Regions from separate parts of the Cupriavidus sp. PB-02 genome, predicted to be linked through region 2. Evidence: riboswitches for the same ligand, from Rfam matches in the RefSeq annotation. Region 2 holds a riboswitch; each other region holds the start of a gene.
What was found. Region 2 has a riboswitch for glycine ahead of gcvT (glycine cleavage system aminomethyltransferase GcvT). Riboswitches for the same ligand answer to the same signal wherever they lie in the genome.

Region 1: another riboswitch for glycine. It lies ahead of AC10V3_RS22245 (D-amino acid dehydrogenase); the one in region 2 lies ahead of gcvT (glycine cleavage system aminomethyltransferase GcvT).
Region 3: another riboswitch for glycine. It lies ahead of AC10V3_RS09675 (D-amino acid dehydrogenase); the one in region 2 lies ahead of gcvT (glycine cleavage system aminomethyltransferase GcvT).

The regions. Positions count from the first base shown of each region.
Region 1 is NZ_CM177695.1:327,618-337,340, forward strand. Features, by position in the region: gene AC10V3_RS22210 (amidase) at 1-797, shown strand, start outside; gene AC10V3_RS22215 (ABC transporter substrate-binding protein) at 860-2,098, shown strand; gene AC10V3_RS22220 (DUF2848 domain-containing protein) at 2,172-2,861, shown strand; gene AC10V3_RS22225 (ABC transporter ATP-binding protein) at 2,911-3,687, shown strand; gene AC10V3_RS22230 (ABC transporter ATP-binding protein) at 3,698-4,423, shown strand; gene AC10V3_RS22235 (branched-chain amino acid ABC transporter permease) at 4,433-5,317, shown strand; gene AC10V3_RS22240 (branched-chain amino acid ABC transporter permease) at 5,347-6,333, shown strand; gene AC10V3_RS22245 (D-amino acid dehydrogenase) at 6,388-7,695, opposite strand; glycine riboswitch at 7,828-7,930, opposite strand; gene AC10V3_RS22250 (TonB-dependent receptor) at 8,199-9,723, shown strand, end outside.
Region 2 is NZ_CM177694.1:4,225,159-4,234,881, reverse strand. Features, by position in the region: gene AC10V3_RS20020 (L-serine ammonia-lyase) at 1-973, opposite strand, end outside; gene AC10V3_RS20015 (DUF421 domain-containing protein) at 1,023-1,577, opposite strand; gene gcvP (aminomethyl-transferring glycine dehydrogenase) at 1,682-4,612, opposite strand; gene gcvH (glycine cleavage system protein GcvH) at 4,711-5,091, opposite strand; gene gcvT (glycine cleavage system aminomethyltransferase GcvT) at 5,191-6,318, opposite strand; glycine riboswitch at 6,419-6,542, opposite strand; glycine riboswitch at 6,564-6,650, opposite strand; gene AC10V3_RS19995 (YMGG-like glycine zipper-containing protein) at 6,748-6,975, opposite strand; gene AC10V3_RS19990 (UvrD-helicase domain-containing protein) at 7,247-9,343, shown strand; gene AC10V3_RS19985 (Spy/CpxP family protein refolding chaperone) at 9,575-9,723, opposite strand, start outside.
Region 3 is NZ_CM177694.1:2,010,437-2,020,159, forward strand. Features, by position in the region: gene AC10V3_RS09635 (hypothetical protein) at 1-696, shown strand, start outside; gene AC10V3_RS09640 (S-(hydroxymethyl)glutathione dehydrogenase/class III alcohol dehydrogenase) at 814-1,920, shown strand; gene fghA (S-formylglutathione hydrolase) at 1,988-2,833, shown strand; gene AC10V3_RS09650 (hypothetical protein) at 3,043-3,258, shown strand; gene AC10V3_RS09655 (LysR family transcriptional regulator) at 3,569-4,471, opposite strand; gene speB (agmatinase) at 4,597-5,574, shown strand; gene AC10V3_RS09665 (branched-chain amino acid ABC transporter substrate-binding protein) at 5,751-6,827, shown strand; gene AC10V3_RS09670 (MFS transporter) at 7,082-8,452, shown strand; glycine riboswitch at 8,518-8,617, shown strand; gene AC10V3_RS09675 (D-amino acid dehydrogenase) at 8,767-9,723, shown strand, end outside.

The sequences.
Region 1 (9,723 bases), on a different replicon from region 2:
CGCTGTGCGGCATCGTCGGCTTCAAGCCCACGGCAAGCCGCGTGCCGCTGCAGGGTGCGGTACCGCTGTCGCCCAGCTACGACTCGGTCGGGTGCCTGGCCAATACGGTTGCGTGCTGTGCCGCCGTCGATGCGGTGATGGCAGGCGAAGAGGGGCCCACGGCAGCGGTGCCGCTCGTGGGCCTGCGCCTGGCCGTGCCGACCGGGCTGGTGCTGGAAGGCATCTCCGATGAGGTTGCCGAGGTCTTCAGCCGCACGCTGCGCCGGCTGTCCGCGGCTGGCGCGTTGCTGCAGGACGTGGAGTTCGACAGCTGGGACCAGCTGGCCGAGCTCGGCGCCCACGGCGGCATGGTTGCCGCCGAGGCCAGCGCATGGCACGGCAGCCTGGTGGCGGCGCATGCCGACCGCTATGACCCGCGCGTGCTGTCGCGCATCCGGCTGGCGGACGGGCAGCGCGCCGCCGATTACCTGCGCATGCGGCAGCGCCGCGGCGAGCTGTGCCGGCGGGCGGACGCCGAACTGGCGGGCTTCGATGCCGTGGTCCTGCCGACCGTGCCGATCGTCGCGCCGCGCATTGCGGACCTCGACGATGACGACACCTTTTTTGCCACCAACCGGCTGCTGCTGCGCAACCCGGCCATCGCCAACATGCTGGACCTGTGCTCGCTGTCGGTCCCTTGCCATCGCCACGGCGAGGCGCCGGTCGGCCTGATGCTGTTCGGCCGCCACCTTGCCGACCGCAGGCTGCTGGCGATCGGCATGGGGATCGAGTCGGCGCTGCGCCATGAACGAGGTTAGACCCCGGCGGCAGCGCCGCCGACCGTAATACCCGGCATTTCCATAAATACATAGGAGACAACATGCCTGATATCCGTATCGGCGCGGCCGTGCTTGCCTGCGCCACCCTGTTCGCGGCGACTGCCGCGACGGCGCAAACAGCTCCCGTCAGCGCACCCGTCAGCGACGGCGTGGTCAAGGTCGGTGTCCTGACCGACATGTCGTCCATCTTTTCCGACATCGGCGGCAAGGGCTCGGTGGTGGCCGCGCAAATGGCCGTGGACGATTTCGGCGGCAAGGTGCTGGGCGCACCGATCCAGGTGGTGAGCGCCGACCACCAGAACAAGACCGACGTGGCTGCTACGCTGGCGCGCGGCTGGTTCGACAACCAGAAGGTCGACATCATCCAGGACGCGCTGCCGTCCTCGGTGGCGCTGGCCGTCTCCAACCTGGGCAAGCTCAAGCGCAAGATCGTCATTGCCAGCGGCGCCGGCACCACGCGCCTGAGTAACGAGGATTGCTCGCCTTACACTATCCAGTACTCGTACGACACCTACGCATTCGCCGCTAATACCGTCAAGGCCCTGGCACGGCGCGGCGACAACAGCTGGTACTTCCTGACCGTCGACTATGCCCTTGGTGCATCGCTCGAGAAGGACGGTACCGAGGCGCTGTCGGGCGTCGGCGGAACCATCAAGGGCAAGGCGAAGCATCCGATCAATTCGGCGGACCTGTCGTCCTACCTGCTGCAGGGGCAGGCTTCCGGCGCGAAGGTGATCGGCCTGGCCAACGCGGGCGCCGACACGGTCAATGCGATCAAGACGGCAGCGGACTTCGGCATGAACGGCGCGGGCAAGCAGAGGCTGGCCGGGCTGCACATGTTCATCAGCGACATCCACAGCCTGGGGCTGAAAGCCGCACAGGGCATGACGCTGACCACGGCGTTCTACTGGGACCGCGATGACGCCACGCGCGCCTGGTCGCAACGGTTCTTCGAGAAGACCGGGCGCATGCCGACGCTGGTCCATGCCGGCGTGTATTCGTCGACGATGCACTACCTCAAGGCGGTCCAGGCCGCGCGCACGGACGAAAGCGATGCCGTGCTGGCCAGGATGCGCGCGACGCCGGTCAATGACTTCTTCGCCAGCAACGGCACGATCCGCGCCGACGGCCTGATGGTCCACGACATGTACCTGGTCGAAGTGAAGCGCCCGCAGGAGTCGAAGCGGCCCTGGGACTACTACAAGATCAAGGCCGTGATCCCCGCGAACGAAGCATTTCGTCCGCTCAGCGCAAGCACCTGCCCGCTGGTCAGGAAGTAAGCCCCATCTACCTGGCCGGCGCCGGCACGTGTGCCAGCACCGGTCAGCCACAACACCGCAGAGAGCATCCGAAATGAAAACCCTTACCTTTGATATCGAAACCCGCCTCGGCAAGTCGCAGCGCGCCGTCACCATCTGCCAGTTGGTCGTGGCCGGATGGACCGGCCGGGACGTCGAAGCCATGGAGGCCCACATCCGCGAGCTGGAGGAACTGGGCGTGAAGCGTCCCGCCTATACCCCGGTCTTCTATCGCGTCGCGGCGGCGCGGCTGGGTACCGCGGGGGAGATCCAGGTCAGCGGCGAAGCGAGCAGCGGCGAGGCCGAGTTCCTGCTGGTCAGGGATGGCGGCGAGATCCTGGTGGGCATCGCCTCGGACCATACCGACCGCGAGGCCGAGACCTACGGCATTACCGTATCGAAGCAGATGTGCGAAAAGCCCTGTGCGCCGACCTTGTGGCGCCTGGCCGAAGTGGCGGGACACTGGGACCGGCTGGTGCTGCGCTCCTACGCCACCATCGACGGCGAACGTGTGCTGTACCAGGAGGGCCCGGTGACGGCCATGCGGTCCCCGACCGACCTGCTGGAGCGGTTCGCCGGCCACGGTGGTGACTTTGGCGAGGGCGCGGCCATGCTGTGCGGCACCTTGCCCGCCATCGGCGGCATCCGCCCGGCCGAGCGCTTCGAGATCGAACTGGAAGATCCGGTGCTTGGGCGCACGCTGCGCCATGCATACGCGGTCGCGACGCTGCCCGTCGAGGGTTGAGCATGGCGCGCCATCCACATTGCCACGGCAGCGCTACGGAGTTACGCCCATGCCCCAAGACGACCTGATACTGGCCACCCGGAACCTCGGGAAATCCTTCCGCGGCTTCACGGCGGTGAGCGATGTCAACCTGCGGGTGCGACGCGGGTCGATCCATGCATTGATCGGGCCCAACGGCGCGGGCAAGACCACTTGCTTCAACCTGCTCACCAAGTTCCTGGAGCCGACCACCGGCACCATCCTATTCAACGGCATCGACATCACCCGCGAGAAGCCCGCGCAGATCGCGCGCCGCGGCGTGATCCGTTCCTTCCAGATCTCGGCGGTGTTCCCGCACCTGACGGTGATGGAGAACGTGCGCATCGGCCTGCAGCGCCAGCTTGGCACCGCGTACCAGTTCTGGCGCAGCGAGCGCTCGCTGAACGTGCTCAACGACCGCGCCATGGAACTGCTCGAGCAGGTCGGGCTGACCGAGTTCGCGCACACCGTCACGGTGAACCTGCCGTACGGCCGCAAGCGCGCGCTCGAGATCGCCACGACGCTGGCGATGGAGCCCGAGCTGATGCTGCTGGACGAACCCACGCAGGGCATGGGCCATGAGGACGTGGACCGCGTCACGCAGCTGATCAGGAAGGTCTCGGCGGGCCGCACCATCCTGATGGTGGAGCACAACATGAGCGTGGTGTCGTCGATCGCGGACAAGATCACGGTGCTGCAGCGCGGCGCGATCCTGGCCGAGGGCCCTTACGCTGAAGTGTCGAAGGACCCGCGCGTGATGGAGGCCTACATGGGCACTGTCGACGCGGAACTGCAAGGCGCGCACTGAGGGGCACGACATGACGACATCGAATACACCTGCCCTCGAAATCAAGGGCCTGGAGGCCTGGTACGGCGAATCGCACATCCTGCACGGCGTGGACCTGACGGTGAACCGCGGTGAAGTGGTCACGCTGCTGGGCCGCAACGGCGCCGGTCGCACCACCACGCTGCGCGCGATCATGGGCCTGACGGGTGCGCGCAAGGGCTCGATCAAGGTCAATGGCCATGAAACCATCAGCCTGCCCACGCACAAGATCGCGCACTACGGCATTGGCTATTGCCCCGAAGAGCGCGCCATCTTCTCCAGCCTCTCATGCGAAGAAAACCTGATGCTGCCGCCCGTGCTCAAGGGCGCCGACACCAGCAAGGGCATGAGCGAGGCGGATATCTACGAGATGTTCCCGAACCTGAAGGAGCGCCGCCAGAGCCAGGGCACGCGTCTTTCCGGCGGCGAGCAGCAGATGCTGGCGGTCGGGCGCATCCTGCGCACGGGTGCCAACCTGCTGTTGCTCGATGAAATCTCGGAAGGGTTGGCACCGGTGATCGTGCAGGCGCTCGCGCGCATGATCCTGATGCTCAAGCAGAAGGGGTACACGGTGGTGATAGTGGAGCAGAACTTCCGCTTCGCCGCGCCGCTGGCCGACCGCTTCTACGTGATGGAGCACGGCAGCATCGTCGAGCGCTTCGCGGCCAGTGAGCTGCAGGCCAGGATGCCGGTGCTGCATGAACTGCTGGGCGTATGAGGAGCCCCTATGACTCTGTTTGAAATCCCGTTTCCGGCGCTGCTGTCGCAGCTGCTGCTGGGGCTCGTCAATGGTGCTTTCTACGCCATGCTGAGCCTGGGCCTGGCGGTCATCTTCGGCCTGCTGAACGTCATCAACTTTGCGCACGGTGCGCTCTTCATGCTCGGCGCGGTGCTGGCGTGGGCCGGCATGACCTATGCCGGGCTCAGCTACTGGGCGATGCTGCTGCTGTCGCCGCTGGTGGTCGCAGCACTGGGCGTGGCGATCGAGAAGACCATGCTGCGCTGGATCTACAAGCTGGACCATATCTACGGCCTGCTGCTGACGCTCGGCATCACGCTGGTGATCGAGGGCATCTTCCGCTCGGTCTATGGCGTGTCCGGGCTGCCCTATTCGCCGCCCGAAGCGCTGCAAGGCGCCGCCGACCTCGGCTTCATGCGCTTGCCCAACTACCGCGCGTGGGTAGTCGTGGCTTCGCTGGCGGTCTGCATGTCGACCTGGTACGTGATCGAGAAGACCCGGCTGGGCGCCTACCTGCGCGCGGGCACCGAGAACGCCAAGGTGGTGGAGGCCTTCGGCGTCAACGTGCCGCTGATGGTCACGCTGACCTACGGCTTCGGCGTGGCACTGGCGGCGTTTGCCGGCGTGCTGGCCGCGCCGGTCATGCAGGTGTCGCCGCTGATGGGGCAGAACCTGATCATCATCGTGTTCGCGGTGGTGGTGATCGGCGGCATGGGCTCGATCCTGGGCGCGATCCTGACCGGCCTGGGTCTGGGCGTGATCGAAGGGCTGACCAAGGTGTTTTATCCGGAAGCATCGTCGACCGTGGTGTTCGTGACCATGGTGATCGTGCTGCTGTTGCGCCCGGCAGGGCTGTTCGGAAAGGAGAAATGATGAACGGGCAATCTATCGCTGCACTGGGAATGCAGCCACCGCAGGCGGTACGCCGCCTGCCACGGCGGGCACTGTACGTGGCGCTGCTGGCGTGCCTGCTGGCGGCGCCGCTGGCAGGGGCCTATCCGGTGTTCGTGCTCAAGGTGCTGTGCTTCGCGCTGTTTGCATGCGCCTTCAACCTGCTGATCGGCTACACCGGGCTGCTGTCGTTCGGCCATGCGGCCTTTTTTGGCGGCGCCGGCTACGCGGCCGGCCATGCGATGAAGGCCTGGGGCGTGACGCCGGAGATCGGCCTGATCCTGGGCACGGCCACCGGCGCTCTGATCGGCTACGTGGTGGGCTCGCTGGCGATCCGCCGGCAGGGCATCTACTTCTCGATGATCACGCTGGCACTGGCGCAGATGCTGTTCTTCATCTGCCTGCAGGCGCCGTTCACCGGCGGCGAGGACGGCCTGCAGGGCATCCCACGCGGCAAGCTGTTCGGCGTGCTGTCGCTGTCTAGTGACCTGACGCTGTACTACGTGGCGCTGGCGATCATCGTCGCGGCCTTTGCGCTGATCGTGCGCACGGTGCATTCGCCGTTCGGGCAGATCCTGAAGGCGATCAAGGAGAACGAGCCGCGCGCGATCTCGCTGGGCTATGACGTCGACCGCTTCAAGGTGACCGCCTTCGTGCTGTCGGCGGCGCTGTCGGGGCTGGCCGGCTCGATCAAGGCGCTGGTGCTGGGCTTCGAGACGCTGACCGATGTGCACTGGTCGATGTCCGGGATGGTCATCCTGATGACCTTGCTGGGCGGCCTCGGCACGCTGTCCGGGCCGATCGTCGGCGCCTTTGTCGTGGTCGCGCTGGAGAACAAGCTCGGCGAACTGGGCAGCTACCTGGCGGCCGCGACGGGCATCGACTGGTTCAACGGGCTCGGGGAATCGGTGTCGATGGTGACCGGCATTATCTTCATCGTCTGCGTGCTGACGTTCCGCAGGGGCATCGTCGGCAGTCTGGGGCGAAGTCCTGGATGAGGCCCGGTTTTCCCCTCTCCCGCTTGCGGGAGAGGGGAGAAAACACCCGCGAGCTCAGGCCTTGGCCAATGCCAGCGCCGCAGCCGGCGCGACCGCCGTCTTTGCGCCGAGGTGTTGCTCAACCACCCCAGCCACCATATCCGCCGTCACCGCGGACAACGTCCAGCCCAGGTGCCCATGCCCCGTGTTGTAGAAGACGCACGGCGCTTTCCCTCGGCCTACGCGCGGCAGCATGTCCGGCATCATCGGCCGCAATCCGGCCCAGGGCACCACGCTGCGCGTGCTGACACCCGGGAAGCACTGCTGCACCCACTCCACCAGCGGCCGGATGCGATCGGCGCGGATGTCGCGGTTGTAGCCGTTGAACTCCGCGGTGCCGGCCACGCGGAAGCGGTCGTCGCCCAGGCGGCTGGTGACCAGCTTGGTTGCATCGTCGAGCAGGCTGACGGTCGGCGCCGCGGCGCGGCTGGCCTCGTCGGCCAGGTTGACCGTGATCGAATAGCCTTTGACCGGGTAGATGTTGACACGGTCCCCCAGGCCGGCCGCCAGCGCGCGGCTGGCGGTGCCGGCGCAGATCACGGCGCCGTCGAAGGTCGACGTGGACGTATCGGTGCCTTGCTGCACGGTCACGCTGGCGCGCCTGCCGTCGGTCTTGACGGCGCTGACGTCCTGCCCGTAGAGGCAGCGCACGCCGAGCCGGTCGATGGCCGCGGCCAGGCCGCTGGTGAACTTGTGGATATCGCCGGTCGAGTCGCTCTCGGTGAAATACCCGCCGTAGTAGGAGCCCACCAGCGTCGGCTCGATCGCCCGCATCTCCTGCGGCGTCACGGCGCGCCGCTCCAGCCCGCCCTGCGCCAGCAGCGCGGAGACGCGGCCGGCATGCTCGAAGCCGGCCTTGTCGCGGTAGATATGGAGGATGCCCTCTTTCTTCAGGTCGAAATCGATGCCCTCCTGCGCCGCCCAGGCGAACAGGTGCTCGCGGGCCGCGATGGCCAGGCGCGCGGTCTCGGCAGTATTGCTGCGGTAGTGGGGGATCGACGCGATGAACTCGGCAAACCACGTGAGCTTGTGCCAGCTCGGGCTGGGATTGACCAGCAGCGGGGCGTCGCTCCTGAGCATCCATTTGAGCCCCTTGACGATGGTCGACCAGTGGGTCCAGACCTCGGCATTGGAGGCGGACAGCTGTCCGCCATTGGCGAACGAGGTCTCCATGGCGGCATAGCGATGCCGTTCGAACAGCGTGACGGAGAATCCGCGCCGGGCGAGCGCGTAGGCTGTGGTGACACCGGTGATGCCACCGCCGATGACGGCGATTGTCTTCATGAGCTGAAGGCTCCAGGAACGTCGATGGTGGGAGTCCATACGCAATATGCGTAGCGGACGCCCCCTCTGTTCTGGACCTGAGAGATTCACGACGCCTCGCCGGGGCGATGCGCGCTTGCTCCTTCGGTATGCCGGCGGACGATGACGCCGGACATTCTTCAGAGTGCACTGCTAGTGATACCGGTCCTTTTGCCTGAGAGTTTCCGGGGCGGTTGCTCCTTCGGCGCTGTCCCGCGGCGGTTGCCGCCGGAACAGTCTCTCCCAGCATCACACTGGCTTGACGCCAATCCGGGCAATGTAGAGACAAGGCACGGCCTTGGATATGCGGGTTTACGCGAGTGGCGCGATGCGGCAATCCACCGTTCGCCGTGGGACGAGGCGAGCACTTTCACCGCGGCTCCGGCGTCGCCCGCGTCGCTATGTCGCACCGGCCGGGACCTGCTTGCCACCTAAAATGTCAGCGCTCGCTCTCGGGAGGAAGCGCCGGACACACAGCGCGCGCAGGGCAGGCGAGCCAAAAAAGACGAGAACAAGGTTTTCCAGTGAAGAGAAATCGGATTGCGCTGGCCGCATCGGCCGCGCTGATGGGCCCCGGCATGGCGGGCGCCCAGGTTGCCGCGCCTGAGCCACTGCAGGAGGTGGTGGTCTCGGCCAAGACCGAGCGTAGTGAAACTCCCGCCACGCCGCCCAATACGCCGTCGCCGGCCTATGGCATCAGCAGCAAGCGCATGGCGGACTTCAATGTGGTGAACACCGAGGACGCGCTCAAGTACGCGCCCAATCTCGCCGTGCGCAAGCGCTTTATCGGCGATATGAATTCGATCATCTCGGTGCGCAGCACCAGCTCGCGCCAGTCGGCGCGGGGGCTAGTCTATGCGGACGGCCTGCTGCTGTCCAACCTGCTGGGCTCGGATTTCACATTTCCGCCGCGCTGGTCGCTGGTCAATGCCGCCGAGATCGAGCGCGTGGACGTGCTGTACGGCCCGTATTCCGCGCTGTACCCGGGCAATTCGCTGGGCGCGACGGTGCTGATCTCGACGCGCACCCCGGAGAAATTCGAGGGCGATGCCAGCGTGCAGCTGTTCACGCAGCGCTTCGGCCTGTACGGCACGCATGACAACTTCAACGGCGTGCATGCCAACGCCTACGTGGGCGACCGCGTCGGCCCGTTCTCCTGGCTGGTCAGCGTGGACCGGCAGGACAGCAAGAGCCAGCCGCTGAGCTTCTACACCGCGGCGCGTTCGTCCGCGCGCGCCACTTCCGCCGACAAGCCGGTCACCGGCGCCTTCTTCGACAAGGACCAGACCGGCGCCGACCGCGTGGTGATGGGCGTCAACAGCGAGGGCGTCACGCACACGGTGCAGGACCAGCTCAAGGTCAAGCTGGGCTATGACATCACCAATACGCTGCAAGCGCAGTTCACCGCCGCGTACTGGCAACAGGACCGCTCCAGCGCCACCGGCAGCTACCTGCGCGATGCCAACGGCAACGTCGTCTCCAGCGGCCCGGTGAATATCGGAGGCTTTCGCTATGTGATTCCCGCCAACGCCTTTGCCCCGAGCAACGGCGAGGACGCGCGCTGGCTCTACGGCCTGTCGCTGCGCACGCGCAACGAGACCGGCTGGAACTTCTCCGGCGTGGCGTCGCTGTTCGATGTCAGTAAGGACGTGAGCCGCACCGCCAGCACGGCTGGCAACGGTCCGGGCACCGTTACCTATGGCGACGGCACCGGCTGGCGCACGCTGGACCTGAAGGCCGACTACCGTCCGCAGCAACTGCAGGGCGGGCACTGGGTCACCTTCGGTTACCACTACGACAACTACCGGCTGACCAATACCACCTACAACACCTCGGACTGGCAGGCGGCGACCATCACCGCCTTCAACAATGCCTTTGCCGGCAAGACCGAGACCCAGGCGCTGTATGCGCAGGATGCCTGGTACTTCGCCCCGGACTGGAAGCTGATCCCCGGCGTGCGCTACGAGCACTGGCGCGCCTATGACGGCAGCCGCAGCCAACCCGGCGTGAATATCGGCTACCCGGTGCGCAGCGAATCCAACTGGTCGC
Region 2 (9,723 bases):
CGCCCGCGGTCAGCAGGAAGTCGACCACGCCCTGCTTGCTGGCGCCCGGCACGAAGCGATCGTAGTAATGCAGTACCGCCGGGATGATGCCGGCCGCGCCGTTGGTCGGCGCGGTGACCACGCGCCCGCCGGCGGCGTTCTCTTCATTGACGGCGATGGCGTAAAGGTTGACCCAGTCCATCACCGACAGCGGATCGGACAGCGTGCGCTCGGCGCGCTCGGTCAGGCTGCGGAACAGCTCCGGCGCGCGCCGCTTGACCTTGAACGGGCCCGGCAGTTCGCCGTCGGTGCGGCAGCCGCGCGCCACGCAGGCCTGCATCACGTCCCAGATATGCAGCAGGCCGCTGGTGACCTCTTGCTCGCTGCGCCACGTCAGCTCGTTCTCCATCATCAGCCGCGCAATGCTCTTGCCGCTGGCCTTGGCCATCTCGAGCATGTCCTTGCCGCTGCGGAACGGGTGCGGCAATTGCTGCGCGGCGTTGAGTACCTGCGTATTGGGTGCGCCCGCGGTAACCACGAAGCCGCCGCCGACCGACAGGTAGCGCGCCTCGCGCAGCGAAGCGCCGCTGGCATCGAAGGCATGGAACTTCATGCCGTTGGGATGCTCGGCCATGGCCTCGCGCCGGTAGAAAGCGATGTGTTCCTTCTCGACGAAGGGCACGATGTGCTTGCCCAGCAAGGACAGCTCCCGGCTGGCGCGCAGCGCGGCCACCCGCGTGTCGATGGAATCGGGATCGATGGTGTCGGGGGCCTCGCCCATCAGGCCGAGGATCACGCCCTTGTCGGTGCCGTGGCCCTTGCCGGTGGCGCCCAGCGAACCGTACAGCTCTGCGCGCACGCTCGCCACCTGCGGCAACAGGCCGTCGCGCTCCAGTCCCTGCGCGAACATCAGGGCCGCGCGCATCGGGCCCACGGTATGCGAGCTCGACGGGCCGATGCCCACCTTGAACAGATCGAAAACGCTGACTGCCACGGAATGTCTCCAGGATGGCCCGTGAAGGGCACTTGTGCGTGCTGTAAGGTCAGACCGGCTCGTCCATGCCGGGATGGGTCCAGATCGTAGGCCTGCCTGTGGCCGTGGTACTGGTGGCGGGGGCCTCGCCCTGCTGCGCTCGCTCGCGCATCTTGACCGAGACCGTGCCGTCGGTTTCCAGGATCGCGAAATGCACCTGCCCGACGCTGTCGCAGCCGGCATGGCGCAGCGCCTTGTTCAGGTCATCGAAGCTGATGTGCTCGCGCTGCATCACGTCGCGGTAGACCTTGCCGTCGTGCACCAGCACCTGCGGGCGCCCCTCGACCAGGAGCTCCAGCTTGCGGAAACGCCACGTCAGGAAGCCGATCATCGCGTTGGCGCCGACCAGCGTCACCGCCAGGATCAGCCCGGCGCTGACCGAGTTGTCGCCGGCGTTCATCGCGTTCTGCACCGCGTTGGAAATGACCAGCAGCAGCACCAGGTCGAACGGTGTCAACTGCCCGATCTGGCGCTTGCCCGACAGGCGCAGCAACCCCAGCACCGCGCCGTAGACGATCAGCCCGCGCAGCACGAATTCCCACCAGGGGGCACTCAGGTTCCACATGCAGCCTCCGCTCAGGACGGCCACCGCACGGCGCGGTGCCCTACATATCGAGCATAGTGCTTTGGCGGGCGCCCGGTGCCGCGGCGGCCCGCCGGACCTGCATGTCAGTCGACCACGTAGTCGCTCACCGGCACGCAGGCGCAGAACAGGTTGCGGTCACCGTACACGTTGTCGGCACGGCCAACCGGCGGCCAGTACTTCTGCGTGCGCAGCGATGCCACCGGGTACGCGGCTTCTTCGCGCGTGTACTTGTGGGTCCACTCGTCGGCGGTCACGACCGCAGCGGTGTGCGGCGCGTGCTTGAGCGGGTTGTCGTCGCGGTCGAAGGTGCCGTCGGCAACGCGGCCGATTTCCTGGCGGATCGCGATCATCGCGTCGATAAAGCGGTCCAGCTCATGCAGCGCTTCGCTCTCGGTCGGCTCGATCATCAGCGTGCCCGGCACCGGGAAGCTCATGGTCGGGGCGTGGAAGCCGTAGTCCATCAGGCGCTTGGCCACGTCTTCATTGCTGATGCCGGTGTCCTTCTGCAGCGGGCGCAGGTCCAGGATGCACTCGTGCGCGACCAGGTCGTGCTGGCCGGTGTACAGCACCGGATAGTACGGCGCCAGGCGCTTGGCGACATAGTTGGCAGCCAGGATCGCGTTCTCGGTGGCGGCGGTGAGGCCGGCCGAACCCATCATCGCGATATACATCCACGAGATCGGCAGGATGCTGGCCGAGCCGAACGGCGCCGCCGACACGCCGCCGATGCCGCGGTCGTCGCGGCGATAGCCGACGCTGTCCTGGTTGGGCAGGAAGTCCGCCAGGTGCGCGCCGACCGCGACCGGGCCCACGCCCGGGCCGCCGCCGCCGTGCGGGATGCAGAAGGTCTTGTGCAGGTTCAGGTGCGAGACGTCGCCGCCGAACTGGCCCGGCGCGGCGGTGCCGACCATCGCGTTCATGTTGGCGCCGTCGACATAGACCTGGCCACCGTGCTGGTGCACGATCTCGCAGATCTGCTGCACGCCCTGCTCGAACACGCCGTGCGTGGACGGGTAGGTGATCATGATGGCCGCCAGGTTCTTGCTGTGCTGCTCGGCCTTCTTCGCCAGGTCGTCCAGGTCGACGTTGCCGTCCTCGTCGCAGGCCACCACGACCACCTTCATGCCGGCCATCTGCGCCGACGCCGGGTTGGTGCCGTGCGCCGACGACGGGATCAGGCAGATGTCGCGATGGCTCTCGCCGCGGCTGGCGTGGTAGGCGTGGATGATCAGCAGGCCCGCGTATTCGCCCTGCGAGCCCGCGTTGGGCTGCAGGCTCACCGCGGCGTAGCCGGTGGCGGCGCACAGCATGGCTTCGAGCTGGTCGATCATCTCGCGGTAGCCCACGGTCTGGTCCAGCGGCGCGAACGGGTGGATCTGGCTGAACTCAGGCCACGTCACCGGGATCATCTCGCTGGTGGCGTTCAGCTTCATCGTGCACGAGCCCAGCGGGATCATAGTGCGGTCCAGCGCCAGGTCCTTGTCTGCCAGCATGCGCAGGTAGCGCAGCATCTCGTGCTCGGCGTGGTGCGTGTTGAAGACCGGGTGCGTCAGGTATTCGGTGGTGCGTGCCAGCGCTGCGGGGAACGCGTCCTGCGTGGCGGCTTCGAGCTTGTCGAAGTCCAGGCCCGTGGGCAGCGGCTTGCCTTGCGTGAAGACTTCCCACAGCGCGACCACGTCGGCGCGGGTGGCAGTCTCGTCCAGCGAGACGCCGACGCGCGTGGCGCTGACATGGCGCAGGTTGAGGCCGCGCGCGGTGGCGGCGGCGTGGATGGCCTCGGTATTGAAGCCGGTTTCCAGTGTCAGCGTGTCGAAGAAGGTGGCGTTGGTGCGCGCGAAGCCGAGCTTTTCCAGACCGGCGGCCAGCGTCGCGGTCAGGCGATGCACGCGCTGGGCGATGCGCTTCAGGCCCTGCGGGCCGTGGTAGACGGCGTACATCGATGCCATCACGGCCAGCAGCACCTGCGCGGTACAGATGTTGGAGGTAGCCTTCTCGCGGCGGATATGCTGCTCGCGCGTCTGCAGCGCCAGGCGGTAGGCCTTGTTGCCCTGCGCGTCGATGGTCACGCCGACCAGGCGGCCCGGCATCGAGCGCTTGAACGCATCCTTCACCGCCATATAGCCGGCGTGCGGGCCGCCGAAGCCCAGCGGCACGCCAAAGCGCTGCGAGTTGCCCACGGCCACGTCGGCACCCCATTCGCCCGGCGCGACCACCAGCGTCAGCGCCAGCAGGTCGGCGGCGGCCACCACCAGGCCGCCGGCAGCGTGCACGGCGTCAGCGATGGCACGATAGTCGTTGACGTCGCCGTTCACGCCCGGGTATTGCAGCAGCACGCCGAAGGCGCCGGCCGCGGCGGCGTCGGCAGCGGGGCCGACCTTGACTTCGATGCCCAGCGGCAGCGCGCGCGTGCGTACCACTTCCAGCGTCTGCGGCAGCACGTCGTCCGCGACGAAGAAGATGTTCGAATCGTGCTTGTTCACGCGCTGCAGCAGCGTCATCGCCTCGGCGGCGGCGGTGCTTTCATCCAGCATCGACGCATTGGCGATATCCAGCCCGGTCAGGTCGGTGACCATCTGCTGGAAGTTCAGCATCGCTTCCAGGCGGCCCTGCGAGATTTCCGGCTGGTAGGGCGTGTAGGCGGTGTACCAGGCCGGGTTCTCGAAGATATTGCGCAGGATGACCGCCGGCGTGACCGTGTTGTAGTAGCCCTGGCCGATAAAGCTCTTCAGTACCTTGTTCTTGCGCGCGAGGCCGCGCAGCTTCTCGAGCGCCGCTTCTTCGCTGAGCGGCTCGGTGAACTCGCCCATCGGCATGCCGTCGCGGCGGCGGATGGCGGCGGGGATGACGGCGTCGATCAGCGCGGCGCGGCTGTCATAGCCGAGCACCTTCAGCATGTGCTGCTGTTCGGGGGTATCGGGGCCGATATGGCGGGCGGCGAAGGCGTCGCGCGCCTCCAGTTCGGCCAGCGTGGGCCGGTTACCTTGGGCGGCGTTCATGGGAAGCGGGGCGTTCATTGGCAAGAACCTCGTGGGGGGCGCGTCGGCAGGTGGTCAGCCCGCCGGCGCGCGTCTGTCTGCAGTGGCCGGTCCGCGCGGGACCGGCGTGGCCGGCGTCAGGCGCCGACGCTGGCCTTGTACGCGTCGGCCGACATCAGGCCATTGACGTCGTCGGCGTTGGCCGGCTTGAGCTTGAACAGCCAGGCGTCGAAGGCATCGGCATTGACGCTTTCCGGCGCGGCCGTGGCGGCCTCGTTGACGGCGATCACTTCGCCGGCCACCGGAGCGTAGATGTCGGAAGCGGCCTTCACCGATTCCACCACTGCCAGCGCATCGCCGGCACCGACCGACTTGCCCACTTCGGGCAGTTCCAGGAAGACGATGTCGCCCAGCGCGTCCTGCGCGTGGTCGGTGATGCCGATGGTGAGCGTGCCGTCGGCTTCGACGCGTACCCACTCATGCGACTCGGTGTACTTGAGGTCAGCGGGGAAATTCATGGAGGTTCTCCGGATACAGATCTGTTTCTTGTTGGGTGATGCCTGCCCGGCGAAGCTGCCGGCAGGCGAGGGCGACCGTTGGGTGAGCGGGTTTTCCCCTTAGCTCACGAGTGCCTTGCCATTGCGCACAAACGGCAGTTTAACCACAGTCGCACTGAGTTTGCGGTCGCGGATCTCTACCTGCACCGTGTCGCCGACATTGACGCCCTGCGGCAGGCGCGCAAAGGCGATCGACTGCGACAGCGACGGGCTGAAGGTGCCGCTGGTGATCTCGCCGTCACCGGCCGCGGTGATCACCTTCTGGTGCGAGCGCAGCACGCCGCCCTTGTCACGCAGGATCAGGCCGAGGAATTGCTGGCGCGAACCAGCCGCGGCCAGTGCCGCCTTGCCGGTGAAGTCGCGTTCGCTCTGCAGGTCGACGGTCCAGGCCAGGCCCGCGTCCAGCGGCGAGGTGTTGATATCCATGTCCTGGCCGTACAGGTTCATGCCGGCTTCCAGGCGCAGCGTGTCGCGCGCGCCCAGGCCGGCCGGGCGCACGCCCGCGGCGTTCAGCTTTTCCCACACGGCGGCGACGCTCGCGGCGGGCACCACCAGTTCGAAGCCGTCTTCGCCGGTGTAGCCGGTGCGGGCGGCCATGATTTCGCCGATGGCCGGGTCCTGGACCACGACGGCGTTGAAGGGCTTGAGGGCGTCGGAGGGCTGGGTCGACGGGAACGTGCTCCACACCTTGGCGCGGGCGTTCGGGCCCTGCACGGCGACGATGGCCAGCGGCTGCACGCCCTCGGGGGCGACGTCTTCACGGCGCGGGGTGATGGTCACGCCGCTGCCGGTGGCGGCATTACGCGAGCGGATCCAGTCGATATCGCCCAGCGCGGTGCTGGCATTGACCACCAGGCGGAAGCGGTCCTCGGCAAAGAAGTAGACGATCAGGTCGTCGATCACGCCGCCTTTCTCGTCCAGCATGCAGGAGTAGAGCGCCTTGCCCGGCGTCTGCAGCTTGTCGACATTGTTGGCCAGCAGGCCGCGCAGGAAGGCGCGGCTATTGGCGCCGCTGAGGTCCACCACGCACATGTGCGACACGTCGAACATGCCGGCATCGCTGCGCACGGCGTTGTGTTCTTCGATCTGGGAGCCGTAGTTGACCGGCATGTCCCAGCCGCCGAAGTCGACCATGCGGGCGCCGAGGGCGCGGTGGATGGCGTTGAGGGGCGTGGCCTGGAGCGTCATGGAATCCTCGGGGGCAGTCTCGGGTTGCGAAAACGAAAAAAGGGTCATCCGCCGCAACGCTCGCCGCGCCAACAATATGGCGTAGCAATCCGCTGCGGCGGATGACCCCTCTGTCCTCGATACCTGAGAGATTACAAGGCGGATCCGTAGACCCCATCCTCGTGCGCCCCTTCGGTGGGCACGCTCGCCATGAATGGCGGGTGCCGCTCTCCAGAGTGCGGCATGCATTGTGTGCATGTTGCATGCCGATCCGATCGGTCCGTGGTGCCTGAGAGTTTTCGGGTGATACCCCTTCGGCGGCGCAGAGATGCGCGCTCTCCCGGTCGGATGCGCGCAATGTACGGGAGGCCCCGGCCTTTGTCAAACGCGGGCCGGAAGCCGCCCGGCGGCTGTACCCGTTCCTGCGCCCCGCCGCCAGGGGCGGCGAATTTACTTCTTCTTGTCGTCGGTGACGACGTTACCGATCACGCCGCCCACGGCCGCGCCACCCAGCGTACCCAGTGCACTGCCTTCGGTGAGGATGGCGCCGCCCACGGCACCCGCGCCCGCGCCGATGGCGGTGTTGCGTTGCTTCGGGGTCATGTCTGCGCAACCGGCAAAGGCCGCGACCGTTGCGCCGATCAGGGTCACCTTGGTCAAAGTTTGCAGGGTTTTCATTGTTGGCTCCGTGTGATGATTAATGCATGTCCGAACGGCCGCGCAGGCTGGGGGACACATTAGTTAGATCGGCGCCCTATGCGATCGGCTCCGGCCTTTACGAAGTGTTACGCCAGTGACACAACGGGAGCTGTCAATGCGATTTGCGCTGACTGACCGGGGGCGGCCAGCGTGTTAACATCAGCAGCTTTGCCGCCGCTACCTTTCGCGCGAGCTGGCGCGTCCCGCCTCTCTTGCCGATTCCCCTTCCGTCTCCAACCGCGCCCCTCGCATGACCCACGGCCTGAACCCCGCCCAATCCGAAGCCGTCCGCTACCTGGACGGGCCCTGCCTGGTGCTGGCCGGGGCAGGCTCGGGCAAGACCCGCGTGATCACGCAGAAGATCGCGCACCTGATCGAGGACAAGGGCTTCGAGCCGCGCCATATCGCCGCCGTCACCTTTACCAACAAGGCGGCCAAGGAGATGCAGGAGCGCATCGGCAAGCTGATGGAAGGCAAGACCACGCGCGAGGGCAAGCGCATTCCTCTGAAGCAGCTGACGGTCTGTACCTTCCACTCGCTCGGCGTGCAGATCCTGCGCATGGAGGCCGAGCATGTGGGCCTGAAGCCGCAGTTCTCGATCATGGATTCGGACGACTGCTTCGGCCTGATCCAGGAGCAGCTCGGCACCACCGACAAGAAGCTGATCCGCGGCGTGCAAAGCACGATCTCGCTGTGGAAGAACGGCATGGTCGACCCCGAGGCCGCGATCGCGCAGGCGGCCAATGCCGACGAGCACCAGGCCGCGCTGGTCTACCGCAACTACGTAGCCACGCTGCACGCCTACCAGGCGGTGGACTTCGACGACCTGATCCGCTTGCCCGCCGAACTGTTCGCGCGCAATGAAACGGTACAGCTCAAGTGGCAGAACCGCCTGCGCTACTTCCTGGTCGACGAATACCAGGACACCAACGCGTGCCAGTACCAGCTGCTCAAGCTGCTGGCGGGCGGCTCGCACCTGCGCGCGCCGGCCTTTACCGCGGTGGGCGACGACGACCAGGCCATCTACGGCTGGCGCGGCGCCACGCTGGACAACCTGCGCCTGCTGCAGACCGATTTCCCGGCCCTGAAGGTGGTCAAGCTGGAGCAGAACTACCGCTCCACCGTGCGCATCCTGGAAGCGGCCAACGCGGTCATTGCCAACAATCCCAAGCTGTTCGACAAGAAGCTGTGGAGCGAGCACGGCATGGGCGATCCCATCGCCATTCACCCGATGAACGACGAGGAGCACGAGGCCGAGTCGGTGGTGTTCCGCCTGTCCGCGCACAAGTTCGAGCGCCGCGCGCAGTTCCGCGACTACGCCATCCTCTATCGCGGCAACCACCAGGCGCGGCTCTTCGAGCAGATCCTGCGCCGCGAGCGCATTCCCTACGTGCTGTCGGGCGGCCAGAGCTTCTTCGACAAGGCCGAGATCAAGGACATCTGCGCCTACCTGCGTCTGATCGCCAATCCGGACGACGATCCCGCCTTTATCCGTGCCATCACCACGCCGCGGCGCGGGGTGGGCACTACCACGCTGGAAGTGCTGGGCACCTTTGCCGGGCAGGCCAAGGTGTCGCTGTTCGAGGCCGCGATGATGGGCGGCATCGAAGGCAAGCTGCAGCCGCGCCAGCTGGAACCGCTGCGCGTGTTCTGCGAATCGATGGTGCGGCTGGCCGATCGCGCGGCCAAGGACCCGGCGACCGTGGTGCTCGACGACCTGATGGAAGGCATCCACTACGAGGCCTACCTGTACGACGCCTTCGACGAACGCCAGGCCCAGTCGCGCTGGACCAATACGCTCGAATTCCTCGACTGGCTCAAGCGCAAGGGCACCAAGCCGGAAGCCGCCGAGGGCGAAGAGGCCACCGGCTTCGACAACGCCGACGGCTTTGGCGACGAAGGCAAGAACCTGCTGGAACTGACCCAGACCGTGGCGCTGATGAGCATGCTCGAAGGGCGCGAGGAAGATCCTGACGCGGTGCGGCTGTCGACGCTGCACGCCTCCAAGGGGCTGGAATATCCGCATGTGTTCCTGGTCGGCGTGGAAGAGGGCATCCTGCCCCACTGCCGCGAAGACGAGGACATGACCGACGAGAAGATCGAGGAAGAGCGCCGGCTGATGTACGTCGGCATCACCCGTGCGCAGCGCAGCCTGCAGATCAGCTGGTGCAAGAAGCGCAAGCGCGCGCGAGAGACCTATTCCTGCCAGGCGTCGCGCTTTATCGGCGAGATGAAGCTGGAGGAAGCGCCCGCGCCCAAGGACGAAACCCCGGCGATGAGCCCCAAGGACCGGCTCGGCGCGCTCAAGGCGCTGCTGGGCACGCCCGGCAAGACTGCCGCGGGCTGAATTCCATTAATCCGCACTACAGTCCCGATACAAATCCCTACCAGCCTGACAAGACGGCGCGCGCCGTGCTCCCTAGCATAGCGACTGTGCTGCCTGCGCTTGCGCAGGCGTGCTGCGGCGGGCTTGCCCGGCTTTCCTGCCGTACCGGACCTCGCGTTCGGAATTTCCCTGTTCTCCGGCCCCCGGCGCGCAAGCGTGCGGGGGCATTTTTTCGTGGCGGCGGGCGCGTACCTACCGCTGCAGTCCGCCCGGCGGCGGCGCCATCATCGCCGCGTGCGGCGGCAGGCCCAGCCAGTGCGCCGCCTCGGGCAAGCCGCGCAGGCGCCTGCGTTGCGCGGGGTCGAGGCTGTCGTCCAGCGCCAGCCAGCATTCACGCACCG
Region 3 (9,723 bases), 2.2 Mb from region 2:
CACGCTGACGGCCATTCGCTCAACGACGACGAAGTCGTTGCATTCTATTGCTTTGCATTTGAGGAAGCGGCCCGTCTGAATATCGAGATCACATTCGAAGTACACATCTACATGTGGTCCGAAGACTTCCGCAGGGTGCTTGCGGTCGCGCAGAAGGTTCGGGAGCGTGGCATGCAGTTCAATTTTCTGCTGGACCATAGCCACGTGCTGCTCAAGCTTGAATCCCCTGCGGAGCAGGATCGGTCCGGTGTCCGCCAGGATGTGGAGGCGGGCGAGCTCATCCTCGATCCGTTCGAGCCGGGCAATATTCTCGATGCCTGGATTGCGGAAAACATGACCCTATGGCATTCGGTCCGGCCTGTGGCGCCGAACGGGCCAGTGAACAAGTGGGCCAGTCACCCGGATGGACAGCCCGGTCGGGCGTGCCAGTACCCCTTTCTGAAGCCGCGTCCGGGCGAGTGGCATAGCGAATGGTTTGCTTACAAGCTTGAACCTTCGAAGGAGGTTGTACGCAAAGTGTTTGCGGCCCACTTCCGCAACGCTGACAGCCGCCTGCGCTATGTCACGACCGAGATCATCGATATGCCCGACTATGGCGAAGGCGCCAAGTATTCCTTGTTCGAGCATAGCGTAGCGCTGGCAGAGTGGTTGCGGGCCGAGATGGGCAACGCGAAGTCGGCATCCAAGTTGCTGTAGCAGCGGGCCACACCGCGGTGCCGCTTGCAATGATCGCGCATGCTGCATCGGTACTCCACAAGCGATCATGATCCGGGCGAAACTGCGCTCTGGACGCTAATCAGGAGATGAATTGGTATGAAGACGAAAGCTGCCGTCGCATGGAAAGCGGGCGAGGCATTGACGATCGAGACGGTCGAACTGGCCGGTCCACGCGAGGGCGAGGTGCTGGTGGAACTGAAGGCCACCGGCATCTGCCACACCGATTACTACACGCTGTCCGGGGCGGACCCGGAAGGCCTTTTCCCGGCCATTCTCGGGCATGAAGGCGCAGGCGTCGTCGCCGAGGTAGGGCGGGGCGTCACGGCGCTGAAGCCCGGCGATCACGTGATCCCGCTCTACACCCCGGAATGCCGGCAGTGCAAGTTCTGCCTGTCGCAGAAGACAAACCTGTGCCAGGCAATTCGTGCGACACAAGGCAAGGGTCTGATGCCTGATGGGACTTCGCGCTTCTCGCTCGACGGGCGGCCACTATTCCACTACATGGGAACGTCGACTTTCGCCAACCATATCGTGGTGCCGGAGATCGCGTTGGCCAAGATCCGTCCGGACGCCCCGTTCGACAAGGTCTGCTATATCGGCTGTGGCGTGACGACCGGTGTGGGCGCCGTGCTGTTCACGGCGAAAGTGGAAGCCGGAGCGAACGTGGTGGTGTTCGGCCTCGGTGGCATTGGCCTGAACGTGATACAGGCGGCGAAGATGGTCGGCGCCAACAAGATCATCGGCGTGGACCTCAATCCCGGGCGGGAAGCGATGGCACGCAAGTTCGGCATGACCGATTTCGTCAATCCGAAAGATGTTGGCAACGTGGTCGACCATATCATCCAGCTAACCGATGGCGGGGCGGATTACTCGTTCGAATGCATCGGCAATACGCAGGTCATGCGCCAGGCGCTCGAGTGCTGCCACAAAGGCTGGGGCAAATCGATCGTCATTGGCGTGGCCGAGGCAGGCGCCGAGATCTCTACCCGTCCGTTCCAACTGGTGACGGGGCGCGAGTGGAAGGGCTCGGCCTTCGGTGGCGCCCGCGGACGGACCGATGTACCCAAGATCGTCGACTGGTATATGGAGGGAAAGCTGAATATTGACGATCTGATCACCCACGCGCTGCCTCTAGAACGCATCAACGAGGGATTCGATCTCATGAAGCGCGGCGAGTCTATTCGCTCCGTCGTGTTGTACTGAACGTACTGGCTTGGCGGGCGGTGGTCTCCTGCGTCTCCCGTGGACCGCCCGTCTTTTTTATCGAGAAATGGAAACACTGACCAAACATCGCTGCCATGGCGGCAGCCAGGGTTACTACAGCCACCCCTCAGAGGTGATCGGCCTTCCCATGCGGCTGTCCGTCTACCTTCCTCCACAGGCCGAAACCAAGCGGGTGCCAGCTTTGATTTACCTGGCCGGGCTGACCTGCAATGAAGAAACCTTCATGATCAAGAGCGGAGCCCAGCGCCTGGCCGCAGAGTTGGGTCTTGCTTTGGTTGCCCCGGACACTAGTCCGCGCGGCGCGGGCGTCGAGGGAGAGGAATGCGATTGGGATCTGGGCACGGGGGCCAGCTTCTACCTGGATGCCACACAAGAACCTTGGTCGCGCCACTACCGAATGGCCAGCTACATCGTCGAAGAACTCCCCCGAGTGCTGGCAGCGCAGTTCCCGATTGATGTCGGCAGCGTTGGCCTGTTCGGGCATTCGATGGGAGGACATGGCGCGTTGACCCTGGGACTGAAGAATCCGAGAATCTTCCGATCCTTGTCCGCGTTCTCGCCCATCTGCGCGCCTGCGCTTGTGCCATGGGGGCAGAAGGCGTTCGCGGCTTACTTGGGTGAAGATGAGTCGGCATGGCGATTGCACGACGCTTGCGAACTTGTCCGAGCTCAACAGGTCCCGTATCCCGCCACGATCCTTGTGGATCAAGGACTTACGGACATCTTCCTTGAAGAACAGCTACGCCCAGAGCTATTGGAAGCCACGTGTGCTGCCACAGGTCAGCCACTGATAATGCGGCGGCACGCAGGATACGATCACGGCTACTACTTCGTCGCGACGTTCATTGCTGACCATCTGCATCATCATGCATGGGTGCTGGGACGTGGATGAAGCCGTCCGAGGGTCAGGCGATGCCCAGGAGGCAGTGTGATTGTGTGCCTGATATCCCAGAACTGGCTTAAGGGCTCCTCATTGCGCTACAGATGGTTTCTGTCTCGCTGCGAGAGGTTGTCGATTGATCCCCAGTTATACGCGATCTGGCAAAGCCAATGTACGGTGATATTCATGCGCCCAGGTACGCTTAAGGAGGCTCTGCACAATTGGCCGGCGGCAAGCACCTGCGCGATATGCTGCTGCGTCTGCACGGGATGGCGCATACAGTCATCAACGGCGCGGGGATGACTGTCGCAACCGACGAGGAAAGTCTGCCGGAATTGGCGTTCGACACGCTATCCGAAGTGCTGCGAATCGTCACGATGCTGCAAGGCTGGCTCCGTCAGATCGAGCCGTTGGAGCAGTTGACACCACGTAACTAATCGCATAAAGGCGGCGTTCTTTATTACTTTTGGTGCTAAGTGTCATTTCCGGCTTTATCCCGGCATGACCCCAACTTCGAAGCTGAACGCGTAGCGAAAGCCTTTTGCGTCTATTGCATTCGTCTCTCGTGCCGCGCTTCGCGCGACAACGCTCTCATGTCTGTGGCTTGCATGCAATCAACATGATGGCATCGCCAAAAAACTCAGGTTCATTCATACCGGATCAATAGTGGCAGTTCTAATCTGAGGCCCCTTCCGCCAGCGTACGGAGCCCGGCATTGATTATCGATGCGAGCCCGGACGTTACCCGTTACCTCTCCTTCTTCGCGGCCTCTGCAAGGTGATCGATCAGCGCCAGCACGGTCCGCGTTTCGCGCGCGCCCCGCCGCGTGATGATCTTGAAATCGAGATGCGTGGTGTAGCGCTCTGGCGCAAGGCGGCGCAACAGGCCGGGTGCCACCCACGCATCCGCATAGTGCGGCGGCAGAAAGCCAATGTAGTTCCCGGACAGGATCAGCATAGCGCGCCCTTCAACGTTATCCACCATCGCTGCAGCCTCCTGCATCCCGAGCAGGTCAAGCTCCTGCCGCCCGAGGTAGCCGCGCGTAGCTAGGTTGGCGCCGGCAACCTGCTCCGCCAGCCCCTTCTGACCAATATGGGAGAAAAGCGGATGCGGCGATGCGCAGTAAAGTCCTTGCTCCTCCCGATAGAGCACGCGGTAGTCCAGACCCGCTACCGGGTCTGGAAACGGCCCAACCGCCAAATGGAGGCTGCCATCCAGCACTCGCTGTTCGAGGCGGTTGGGCGAGTCGATCTCGATATGTAACTGCACCTTCGGCGCGGCCTGGCCGAAGCTGCGGATCGCGGCCAGTTGAGGAGCCCCACGGTCGGTAAGCGTGGCCTCTATCAGCCCAAGGCGAAGCACTCCGTGGAGTTCTTTGCGGATGGTCCCCGCTTCCATCTGGAAGGTATCCACTGCCGCGAGCAGTCGCTGGGCCGCAGCGTGCATTTGCAGGCCCTCCTCGGTCAGGCGAAACCCGCTGCGCCCGCGCTCGCACAAGCGCACGCCCAGTCGTGTCTCGAGTTGCGTCATATGCTCGCTGATGCTGGACGCGCCAATGCCCAGCAGCGATTGCGCCGCGGCAAAGCCACCGCATCCCACGATCGTTTCGAAGATTCTCAGTAGCTTGAGGTCCACATCGCGGAGTTTCACGTTCCCACCTTTAGTTCGGATTTTATCGAACTGAAGTTCTAAACATTCTGATTGTACCGGACCATGCCGTTGTCCAGAATGGACTCGTCCCCACCGCATCAACGAAGAAAGGATTGGTGAACGCGATGTCTGAAAATCAATATGAGAAGGGCCGGCTCGACCTCCCATTCGTCGGTATCTGCACGTTCGGCAAATCGCCGCTCTGCCTTGACTGGGACGCCATCGACGCCGACGTGGCCGTCATCGGTGCGCCGTTCGACTGTGGCACCCAATGGCGGGCCGGCGCGCGCTTTGGCCCGCGCTCGATCCGCGAGGCGTCCACGCTGTTCTCGTTCGGCCATAGTGGTGCCTATGACTTCGAGGACGACGTTGTGTACATGCCGGCCAGTGAGGTCAGGATGGTCGACATTGGCGACGCCGATATGGTGCATACCAATACCGAGAAAAGCCATGCCAACATTGAATACGGGGTGCGCAAGATCCTGAAGGCCGGCGCGCTGCCCGTGGTGCTAGGCGGGGACCATTCGATCAATATCCCCTGCATCGCGGCCTTCGAAGGTCAGGAGCCGTTCCACGTGGTCCATATCGACGCCCATCTGGACTTTGTCGACGAGCGGCATGGCGTGCGTCATGGTCACGGCAACCCCTTGCGCCGCGCTGCGGAGAAGAGCGTGGTCAGCGGCATGACCCAGATCGGTATCCGCAATGTGTCCTCTACCGCACGCGAGGGATATGCCCAGGCACGCGAGATGGGGTCGGACATCATCTCGGTGCGCCAGCTTCGCAAGCTCGGCATCCAGGGTGTGCTGGACCGCATCCCGAAGGGCGTACGCTATTACCTGACCATCGACATCGACGGGTTCGACGTCTCCATCGCGCCTGGCACGGGTACCCCGAGCCATGGCGGGCTGACTTACTACGAGGGTCTGGAATTGTTCGCTGGCCTGGCCGAGCAAGGCGAAGTGGTGGGGATGGACCTGGTAGAAGTCGCTCCCGACTATGACCATACGGGATCCACCGCCATCCTCGCCGCGCAGCTTTTGCTCAACACGATCGGCCGGGTGATGCACCAGCGCAAGCTCAAGCGCGCCGCTGCACGCTGAGCGCGAAACGGGCCGCGTCGTCATCAAGCATGCCGTCGTCTTTACATGGCCACGCAGCGCGCCATTCACCGGCGTCGCGCGAGTTGGCAAAAAGGGGAGCCGCAATGTTTCGTCAATTTCGTTTCTACGTGGGCCTGGCCGCCGCCGTGCTGGCGTGCCCGTTGCCGTCCTTCGTCATGGCTGCGGAGCAGCAAGTCGTCAAGGTCGGCCTGACCGGCCCACTGTCCGGCCCGCAAGCCGCCATCGGCAAGGACAATGAAAACGGCCTGCGCATGGCCATCGATCAACTGAATGCGCAAGGCCTTGTCGTCAACGGCAAAGCCGTGCGCTTTAGCCTGGTCTCCGAGGACGACGCTGCGGATCCGCGCACCGGCATGTCGGTTGCCCAGCGCCTGGTGGACGGGAACGTGAAGGTGGTGTTCGGGCCGTTTAACTCGGGCGTCGCCATCCCGATCTCCCGCCTGCTGGACCAGGCCGGGGTAGTGATGGCAACGGTTGCTTCGAACCCGGCAGTCACCCAGGCCGGGCACACTTATGTCTTCCGAATTTCGGCCAATGACAGCCAGCTTGGCAAGCGCATGGGCGAGTTTGCTTCGGTCAAACTGCGCGCCAAGCGTTTCGCGGTCATCGACGACCGGACCGCTTACGGCCAGGGTGTGGCGGACGAGTTCGTCAAGGCAGCCAGGGCGCAAGGCATCGAGATCGTCGCCCGCGAATACACCTCGGACAAGGCCGTAGACTTCGTCCCGATTCTGACCCGAATACGCGGCATGAAGGTGGACGGCATCTTCTATGGTGGCTACTACTCGCAGGCCGGACCCCTGCGCAGCCAGATGAAGCGGCTCGCCATGGCCGACGCCTATCTGCTCGGTGGCGATGCGATGTGCAATATCGAACTGGCCAGGCTGGGGGGCGATGCCGTGGACGAGCACGTGTACTGCCCGCAGGGCGGTCCCGTGCTCGAGAACACCGGCCCGGGGCGCCAGTTCAAGAGCGACTACAGGAAGCGCTACAACACGGATCCGCTCACTTACAGCGCGTCTATCTATGACGGCCTCAGGTTGGTAGCCCAGGCGATGAAAGCAGCCAACTCGGTCGAGCCGGCGCAGTACCGCGCAGCGCTGGCGGGTATCGATATGCAGGGCGTGGCCGGCCGATACCGCTTCGACCCCAACCGCGACCTGCGGGATTCGCCGATCACCATCTACACCTACCGCAACAGCGCCCTGGTGCCATTGCCGCAGGACAGGTAGCGCCAGTTGGCTAGCCTGCCTCGCCGGCAGGCGCGACATAGCCGTGGCATCGGGATTTCGTTTTCTTGTCGAAGGATCGGCGATCCGCTGTATCGCTGCGCCTTCTTACCCTGCATTAGGAGTTCAACACCCCGTATTACCCGCAGAGCAGATCCACAAGACACACCACAAGACTGGTCGCCGGTTGCATGCGGCAAAAGCCCATGCCTGGATAGACATAGCGCGATCAGGACAAAATAATTCGGAGACAGAGTATGAGCAACACGAAATCCTTGCGCGGCACGGAACTGCTGCCAAGCGGCAATCGCCCGGGACACCCAGCGAGCCAGGCCCGCAGCAGCGCCGTGGAAGCCGACACCAGGCAGGTACTGCGCCGCGCTACCGCAGCGGGCTTTATCGGCACCTTCATCGAGTGGTTCGACTACGCCGCCTACGGCTTTCTTGCGACCGTCATTGCGGTAGTGTTCTTTCCCAAGAGCGACCCGACCACCAGCCTGATGGCGACCTATGCCGTATTCGCGCTGTCCTTCGTCGTGCGTCCGATCGGAGGGGTGATCTGGGGGCATTTCGGCGACAAGTTCGGCCGGCGCAATACGTTGTCGCTGTCGATCATGATCATGTCCTGCTCGACCTTCCTGATCGCTTTCCTGCCGACTTATGGGCAGGTGGGCCTGTGGGCGCCGGTACTGCTGCTTGTCATTCGGCTGGTCCAGGGCTTCTCGGCTTCAGGCGAATACGCCGGCGCCTCGGCGTTTCTTGCCGAATATGCACCGAACCGCAAGCGCGGGCTCTACACCAGTGTCATTCCCGCCGCGGAAGCCGCCGGCCTGCTGTTCGCATCGCTGTTCGTCGCCGGGCTGCATACGGTGCTGACCTCCGGACAGTTGCTCGAATGGGGCTGGCGCGTGCCGTTCCTGTTGGCCGCCCCTTTTGGGCTGGTTGGCCGTTACATCCGGCTTCAACTTGAAGATACGCCGAAGTTCGTCGCGATGGAGCAAGCCAATCATGCACCGCAGGCGCCGCTGCGCGAGTTGCTCACCTCGCATCGCCGCACCATGCTGATCGGCTTCGGCGTGACCTGCCTGAACGCCGTCGGCTTTTACTTGCTGCTCAGCTATATGCCTGTGTACCTGTCAAAGGAACTCGGCATGAGTGACTCGGTTTCCTTCCTGGTGTCTACCGTATCGCTGGCTAGCTATGTGGTGATGATTTTCGTGATGGGCTTTCTTTCCGACCGGTTCGGGCGGAAGACGATGCTGGTTTCCGCCTGCATCCTGTTTGCGCTCTTCACGGTGCCGCTGTTCCATTCGCTGTCGAGCGCCAGCATCGTCGGCATCTTGCTGATTCAGGTGGCACTGGGTGCCTTCCTCACCATCAACGACGGCACGCTGCCGTGCTTCCTGTCGGAGAGTTTTCCGACCCGTGTGCGATATAGCGGCTTTGCACTGTGTTTTAACAGCGCGAACGCCTTGTTCGGCGGCACCGCCCCCCTGGTTGCGACCTGGCTGATCAGCGCCACGGGCAATAAGCTCGCGCCAGCCTGGTACCTGGTCGGGGCCGCGGTGGTGTCGCTGATTGCCATCCTGGCCAGCCGTACGCCCTCGGGCGGTGCGTTGCCGGACTGAGCAAGCAAGGGGCGCAGCTTGACGCATAAGCTGTGATCCCGGGCAGCCCGGCCGCTAAGCGGCTACAAGACGACGCAGGAGAGACCGGGGATGGTGCGTGCCATCCCCGGCGCCGACGGAGCAACCGCCCCGGAAACTCTCAGGCAAAAGGACTGTGGCGTCGATTCAAGAATCTGGAGAGTGGCGTTGCAAGCAATGCCCACCGAAGGGGACGGCACCGGTCACCGGCCGATGCCAAAACTCTCAGGTACCGGGACAGATGGGGTAGGAAGCCGAGGATTCGGCCATCGCTTTCCCTGACAGAGGACCCTGCCATGTCTCAAATTGTGATTATAGGCGCCGGCATTACCGGCGTCACCACTGCCTACACGCTGTCGAAACTCGGATACGAGGTGACAGTCGTCGACCGCCATCTTTATCCTGCCATGGAGACATCGCTCGCCAATGGCGGCCAGCTCTCCGCGTGCAACGCGGAAGTCTGGAACAGCGCGGGAACGATACTCAAAGGGCTGAAGTGGATGCTGAAGCGCAACGCGCCGCTGCTGGTGAACCCGAAGCCGTCGTGGCACAAATACTCATGGATGGGCGAGTTTGTGTCGAACATCGCCCATTATCGGGAGAACACCATCGAAACGACGAAGTTGGCCATTGCCGCCCGCCAGCATCTCTTTGCCATGGCCGAGCAGGAGAATATCCAGTTCGATCTGGAGCGGCGCGGCATCCTGCACTTCTATCATGACAAGGCCGCTTTCGAGGCTGCGGGCAGGACGAACGCGCTACTCGTGGCAGGGGGACTGGAACGCTTTACAGTGTCACCGCAGGAGATCAAGGAAATCGAACCAACGTTGCAGGGCGAATACTTCGGCGGATACTTCACGCCATCCGATTCGACCGGGGATATCCATAAGTTCACGCGCGGCTTGGCGCTCGCTTGCGAGCGGCGCGGCGTGCGCTTCCTGCAGGGCATGGACGTGCGAACCATCGACCTATCCGCCAGCGTCGTGCGTATCGGCCTGCAGGCGTTGGACAGCGCGACGTCGCCATCGGCAAACGCTAGCGCGGCGTACGAGATCGCCGGCGACGCACTGGTGGTTTGTGCGGGCGTGGGCAGCCGACATATAGCCGGCATGCTCGGCGACAGGATCAACGTCTATCCGGTCAAGGGGTACTCCATTACGGTGCACCTGGACGATGCAGACAGCGTGGCGAACGCGCCGTGGGTCAGCCTGCTCGACGAAAGCGCAAAGATCGTGACGAGCCGACTCGGCAAC